3 regions of the Bilifractor sp. HCP3S3_D3 genome follow, and region 3 is predicted to be linked to each of the others. Evidence: predicted binding sites of a transcription regulator. Region 3 holds the regulator's gene; each other region holds the start of a gene.
The links. The regulator HrcA, encoded in region 3, represses chaperone genes, less so after heat shock. The targets are predictions, from matches to a motif close to TGTTAGCACTCNNNNNNNNNGAGTGCTAACA.
Positions count from the first base shown of each region.

Region 1: a site for HrcA is predicted at 1,304-1,334, ahead of clpB (ATP-dependent chaperone ClpB). Genes of this name have one in related genera too.
Region 2: a site for HrcA is predicted at 831-861, ahead of ACTNDI_RS05200 (Hsp20/alpha crystallin family protein). Genes of this name have one in related genera too.

Region 1 is NZ_JBQHWP010000006.1:68,634-70,906, forward strand. It holds gene ACTNDI_RS05145 (alpha/beta fold hydrolase) at 1-299, shown strand, start outside; gene ACTNDI_RS05150 (GNAT family N-acetyltransferase) at 670-1,137, shown strand; gene clpB (ATP-dependent chaperone ClpB) at 1,436-2,273, shown strand, end outside.
Region 2 is NZ_JBQHWP010000006.1:86,840-89,112, reverse strand. It holds gene ACTNDI_RS05210 (hypothetical protein) at 1-16, opposite strand, end outside; gene trxA (thioredoxin) at 269-649, shown strand; gene ACTNDI_RS05200 (Hsp20/alpha crystallin family protein) at 1,079-1,501, shown strand; gene ACTNDI_RS05195 (DnaJ C-terminal domain-containing protein) at 1,880-2,273, shown strand, end outside.
Region 3 is NZ_JBQHWP010000007.1:109,214-111,486, forward strand. It holds gene grpE (nucleotide exchange factor GrpE) at 1-585, opposite strand, end outside; gene hrcA (heat-inducible transcriptional repressor HrcA) at 768-1,862, opposite strand.

The sequences.
Region 1 (2,273 bases), on a different contig from region 3:
TTCTCGGATCCCGGATTCTTCATTTTTTCGGAAGAAGTCCTTTGATCCGACTGATGATAAAAGAACCGGATATCTGTGATCAGGAGCTCCGGCAGATCCGTGCGGACACGCTGATCGTCGCGGGAGAGCATGATCTGATCCGGAAGAGCGAGACTGACCACATTGCCGCAGAGATTCCGGGAGCCGCGAAGCTTATATTGCGCGGAGAATCCCACGGAAGCTACATCGTACACAGCGAAAAGCTCGCAGACATCATTCTGCGATTTTTGAATAAGCGGAAGGGCGTGAACGAAAGCTGAAACAGCTGCTGAAACGGCAGCTGCAACAGAAGCTGAAGCGGCAGATTCGGTCAGATGGCCGGATATGTCCGATTGACAAACGAAATCCGCCCGATATAATCAAAAAATAGAAGACGATATGAAAATGCACCGGGATATAAGTATACGGAAGGCAATATTGTCAGAACTGCCGCCCACATTGGACAGCAAAGAATAAAAAATATAACAGGAAGAAAGAACTGCCATTCCATATCAGCTCTTTGAAAATGCAGACAGGATTCTGGCTCGCGAAGCGCTCATAAAAGCCGGAATTGATTATGAGGGCACAGGTATGGGCGCAGAGCCGCTTGATCAGTGACAGCAGCCGTATCTTCCGGAAAGGAGACGTAACATGGAAATCACGTATAAGCGTGCGTCGATGAAAGACATTGACGTTCTTGTGGACACCCGGCTTGAAGCGCGGGATCATTCTGATAAAACGGAGGATTCTGCAGCCATGATGCGTCGCCGCCGGCAGGCCTACAGCTACTTCCGGAGAAATCTGTCCGAGAATCAGAACGTGGCATATATTGTCTACAATGGATCTGAGATAGCTGCTTTCGGAGACGTCATTTTCTATCATCGCCGTCCGTTGTTTAATCAGAATAAGGAACGGGCATATATTTCCAATCTGTATACAAAGCCGGAATATCAGGATACGGAGATCCCGTTCCGGCTGCTTGATCTTCTGGTGCTCGCTTCTCTTGAGAATGGAGCGGAGGAGATTACAGCTGACAGGGAAATTGCGGCGGATCCACTCTACAGAAAGTACGGCTTTACCAGGAGGGATTCCGGATGGAGTCTGGTGGAGTATGCGTGAGATTCTGTGAAAAATATCTGCGCAAGAGACAGCAGAGGGAACAGGGTAAAAATTTACATGCGATGGCGGAGTCAGTTGTGAAAGTCGCGGGGTGCCGTGTGCCTTTCACTTCCGCGCGCGTGCAGGCATTCCCCGGAGCAAAACCCGGGGAAAAATTTTTAAAAGAAATTAGCACTCACTTATTGACAGTGCTAACAACGAGTGCTATATTAGCTTCGTGAGAGGAAAAGGTTACATAATATCAGAACGTCAAAATCTTTTCCTGACTTAAATACTGCATTTCAAGGGAGGTGTGAGTATGCAAGCTGACAGATTTACACAGAAATCACTGGAAGCCGTGAATTCGCTGCAGAAGACAGCGATGGACTTCGGCAATCAGGAAATTGAACAGGAGCATCTGCTCTATGTGCTGCTGAATCAGGAGAACAGCCTGATTCTTCAGATGATCGAGAAGATGGGCATTGATGCCAATCTTTTCCGGAATGAAGTCGAAGCGGCTATAAATAAAAGAGTCAAGGTTCAGGGTGGACAGCCTTATGTCGGGCAGTATCTGAACTACACCTTGAATTACGCGGAAAATGAAGCAAAGAAGATGGGAGACGAGTATGTGTCCGTCGAGCATCTGTTCCTTGCCATGCTCCGGCATCCGAGTCCTTCGATGAAAGAGCTGTTCCGTCAGAACGGCATCACCGTGGATCGTTTTCTTCAGGCGCTGCAGAGCGTGAGAGGGAATCAGAAGGTGACCTCCGATAATCCGGAGGAGACCTATGACAGTCTGAGAAAATACGGCGAGGATCTGGTGGAGAAGGCAAGAGATCAGAAGATGGATCCTATCATCGGCCGTGACGATGAGATCCGGAATGTAATCCGGATTCTTTCCCGTAAGACAAAGAACAACCCGGTGCTGATCGGTGAACCCGGTGTCGGCAAAACCGCAGTTGTGGAAGGACTTGCGCAGCGTATTGTGAAGGGCGATGTTCCGGATTCCCTGAAGGACAAGACGATTTTTTCACTGGACATGGGTGCTCTCGTGGCCGGTGCGAAATACCGTGGTGAATTTGAGGAGAGACTGAAGGCGGTTCTGAACGAGGTGAAGAAGAGCGAGGGCAGGATTATTCTCTTTATCGATGAGCTGC
Region 2 (2,273 bases), on a different contig from region 3:
ATAATGTATTTCTCAATGTACCTTTAATTGTTATTATATAGTGTGTACTATACAGTGTAGTACACACTATGTCAATCCCGTGTCATGAACTTTCTTTTTCAATAATTCAACGATCGCAACATCAACATCATATCTTAAATACACAAATGAAACCTTTTCCATTCGCAGTTTCGCTGTGTGTTTATATGGAAAGTATGCACGCGCAAAATACCCGATACGATTTTTAAAAAAACGCTTGCGCGCAATTTAATTTTGTGATACATTGTAATTGTTCAATACAGGCAATACAAAAACTTATCAGCGAATACAGATAAACCACAGGAGGAATAACACCATGGTGAAAATGATCAATCAGAACGATTTCGACGCGGAGGTAATGCAGGCAAAGGGTCTTGTCGTTGTAGATATGTACGCGGACTGGTGCGGTCCCTGCAAAATGATGGCTCCCGTTATGGACAGCCTCTCCGAGGATTATGATGATGTCAAGTTTGTAAAGATCAACGTAGACAATAATCCGGATGTCGCTGCAAAATTCGGCGTACAGAGCATCCCGAACTTCGTATTCATCAAGGACGGCCAGAAGGTCGATCAGGTGGTCGGCGCAAGAGACTCTGAGAGCTTTGAGGCAATCATCGACAGGAATAAATAATAAGTCGGATCTGGAACTTTTGCCGGACTGTGATCATCACAGTCCGGCGTTTTTTGTCCCATGCTCCTCGCTCTGACTGACGCTCTCGTTGGAACTGCAACCATCACAGTCCTGCGTTTTTGTCCCATGCTTCTCGCCCTCCAACAAGCTTCAATTGATGTCTGAAAAAGTTTTTTTAAAAAATTAGCACTCACCTATTGACAGTGCTAATAACCGGTGCTAGTATACATAATGTCAGAAGAAAGCAGATGATAATCCAAACAGCATAGTGACTGAGAGGGGATGAAGAAAAACCATCCGATTCTGAGAAGTGCCGCAAGGAATCCACTGCAGCTCTTCTGTTAGAAAATAAATGTGAAATTACATGAACTCATTCAGAGAAACAGGCATTTTCGAAACGGAACGAATGAGCAGAAGGAGGAATGACTTATGATGTATATGCCAAGTATTTTCAGAAATGATTTTGTAAATGATTGGACAGATGATTTCTTCCAGGCACCGTTTTTTGAGGAAAATGGAGTGATGAAGACAGACATCAGGGAAGACGAAAAGGGTTATGACTTTACGGTTGAGCTTCCCGGATTCCGCAAAGAGAATATTTCCCTGAGCCTGAATGAGGGTGTTTTGAATATAAAGGCCGTGAAGGATTCCAAGGAAAAGGACGAGAAGGAAAAGGACGGCAAAATCATTCGGATCGAGAGATACAGCGGGAATATGGAGCGCAGTTTCTATGTCGGCGATGAGGTTTCCGAGAACGACATCACTGCAAAGTTCGAGAACGGCGTTCTGAATATTCATATCGCGAAAAAAGAACCGCAGACTCCTGAACCGAAGAAGATTGCGATAGGCTGATCACTGATCCGTTCAGACAGCTGAAAGCAGTGTCAGACAGGGTCAAGCGACACCCGGAAATCAAGGAAACGAGATAAAACACGCTGCGCGAGTTTTATCTCGCTATCGCGACGCTCGCCGCACACGAATACTTCGCATTCGGCTGCGGCTCACTGTTCGCGTAAATTTATAAGCTGTCATGTCACTGAGAGATTCAGTCGGCGTGACAGCTTTTTGAGAATACAGAATAAAAATTTTCATCCATGCAGGCATGAGGCAATATATCACAGCCGCATCACGATGAACCGAGGGAATAAATAATCAGAGGCGTATAATATATGAGCATAGCATTAAACAGAAGGGGTATGAAATCCAGGAGAGGAAGAAGGTGAGATAATTATGAAGAAGGATTTTTACGAGGTGCTTGGTCTTCCCAAGGGAGCGGATGAAAACGCGATCAAGAAAGCCTTCCGTCAGCTGGCAAAGCGCTATCACCCGGATATGAATCCCGGCGATAAAATGGCCGAGAAGAAATTCCAGGAGGTCAATGAAGCGTATGCTGTCCTCAGCGATCCCGAAAAGAAGCGGATCTATGATAAGTGTGGCATGGCTGCATTTGAGAATGGCATGGATCCGAAAAAATATGAAGAGGCATATGATGCGTACGGCGGCAGAAGCGATTTCGGCGGCGGCAGGGCCGGGGCTGAAGATTTCTTCCGCAACTTCACAGGGGGAAACGGCGGAACGAGCTATAGTTATCAATCCTACGGCCCGGATGGCAGGAAATATCAGT
Region 3 (2,273 bases):
ATCCGGGTTGTCCTCATGCATCACCGCATTATGAAGATTCGGATCAAACTCGGCGCCCTCCGCCTCGATGGTCTCAACGCCCATATCTGTCAGGATCTTCGTCATCTGCTTGTAAATCTTGTTCATCCCCTGAACGAACGAATCCGACTCATCCGCTCCGGCAAGTCCTCTTTCAAAATTATCGACCACCGGAAGGATCTTCTCGATAACATCTCTCGCGCCCATATCGAACATCTCGGATTTTTCTCTCTCCGTGCGCTTGCGGAAATTGTCGAACTCAGCCATCTGACGCTGCAGTCTGTCGGTGAGTTCTTCAATCTTCTCATCCTTCTTGTCCTTTTTTATCTTTTTCCCGGAACCGGATCCTTTCGCATTATCACCATTTTCCACAGAGCCGTCGCTTTTCGCCTCATCCTGCTTCTCTTTGGAATCAGATTTCCCGGCTTCATTCTGCCTTGCCTTCTCTTGGGTCTGATCCGCGGCTTTTCCGTTACGAACTCCGTCTTCCTTTTCTGTCTTCTCTTCCTTCATCGTATCTGCTTCTGCTGTACGTTTCTCTGTATCTTTTGCTTTTTCTTCGTTCATATGATTATCCTTCTTCATGGCTCTTTTTTCCTCTGCTTTCGGGTCTGCCCCGTCGGCGCCCCGCCTGCTGTTATTCACGTCTGCCATGTCTGTCCCGCCTTTCTGTTTTTATTGCTTCTAAATCTAATGTGAATCTCCGCATGGATTAATCACTTCTTCGTGTACTCCCGGATCCCGGTCTGCTAGGACTCTGTGCTGTCATCGATAATGTCATGATCGGACGAGGTCTCGAGCTTGGCGTCTCCGTTTCCAAAGAGAGCATTCATCTGTGATTTCAGCTGCTTCAGATTTTCTACTACTTTCTTATAATCCATTCTCCGAGGGCCTACAATAGCGACCGTTCCTTTCATCCCGTTTCCAAGATTGTAGTTTGCGGTGACAACGGAGCAGTCCTTCATGCCCTGAATCGGGGATTCGTTCCCGATATAGGCGGTGATCCCGTTCGAGGCTTCCTCGCCCGGAGCCGTCTCGCGGATCATCTCAGCCAGTTCCTTCTTATCTCCGAACGCGGTCATCAGCTCCTTGGCTTTTTTCGAATCCGCAAGTTCCGGATAGTCGAAAATATTTGTCGCACCGCTCAGATAGATCGGCATGTCCTCCTCTCCCGGCTGTATGGTCTCTGCCACTGCATCGATCACACTGCTGATGACTTCGCTATGAATGCCTGCCTGCTGCTTCATCCGAGTGATCATGTCCAGATTGATCTCGCCGATTGTCTTTCCGTTCAGCTCGTTGTTCAGAAGCAGATTCAGTTTCAGAATATCGTCTTCATCAATAGATTCCTTGAGGTCAATCATCTGGTTTTTGACCAGATTCCCCTGTGCCACCACTACCGCGAGAAGCTGTTTCTCATTGATCCGGGACAACTGAATGAACTTCAATGAGTTCTGATGATACGACGGTCCCGCAATCATTGTCGCATAATTGGTGTTCTGTGCCAGCACATCCACGACCTGCTTCAGTACCTTCTCCATACGATCCGTTTTCTGAATCATCAGCGTCTGTGCTTCAGCATCCTGATTTGTTTTCTGTATCAGCTCGTTTACATAAAGCCGATATCCCTTATCGGAGGGAATCCGTCCGGACGAAGTATGCGGCTGAATAATATACCCCATTTCCTCCAGATCCGACATCTCATTTCGGATGGTCGCGGAGCTTAGATTCAGGTCTGTGTATTTGGAAATTGTCCGTGATCCGACAGGCTCTCCCGTCTCCAGGTATGTCTGGATAATAGCCTTTAGAATCGTCTTTTTTCGTTCATCCAAATCTTCTCCCACTCCTTGGCTCCTTTCTTCCTTCTGAGGATTGATCTCCGGCAGGATCGTTCCCTTTGCCGGTTTGTCAGCACTCTAAATTGCAGAGTGCTAACGCCTATGTTTCATAAGATAGCACTGCATTATTTTTTTGTCAACTACTTTTGCTGTTGCGCGGTGAATGCGCGGTGAATTGAGCGCGGCGCTAATGGCAAATTATTTTCGGGTTAATTCTTATGGCAATTCATCGCAAAAAATATTTGAACAATCCTCCGGAAGGAATGACCTATCAGAAAATCCAACACTTCGCATTCGGCTGCGGCTCACTGTTCGCGTAAAAAAAACAGGCCGTCACAGTTCCCTGTCTGCTCCAGCCTGCTGCCTGTCGGCATATAATACCGCGCAAGAGCGCAGCTTTATCCCTTGTAATGCTTC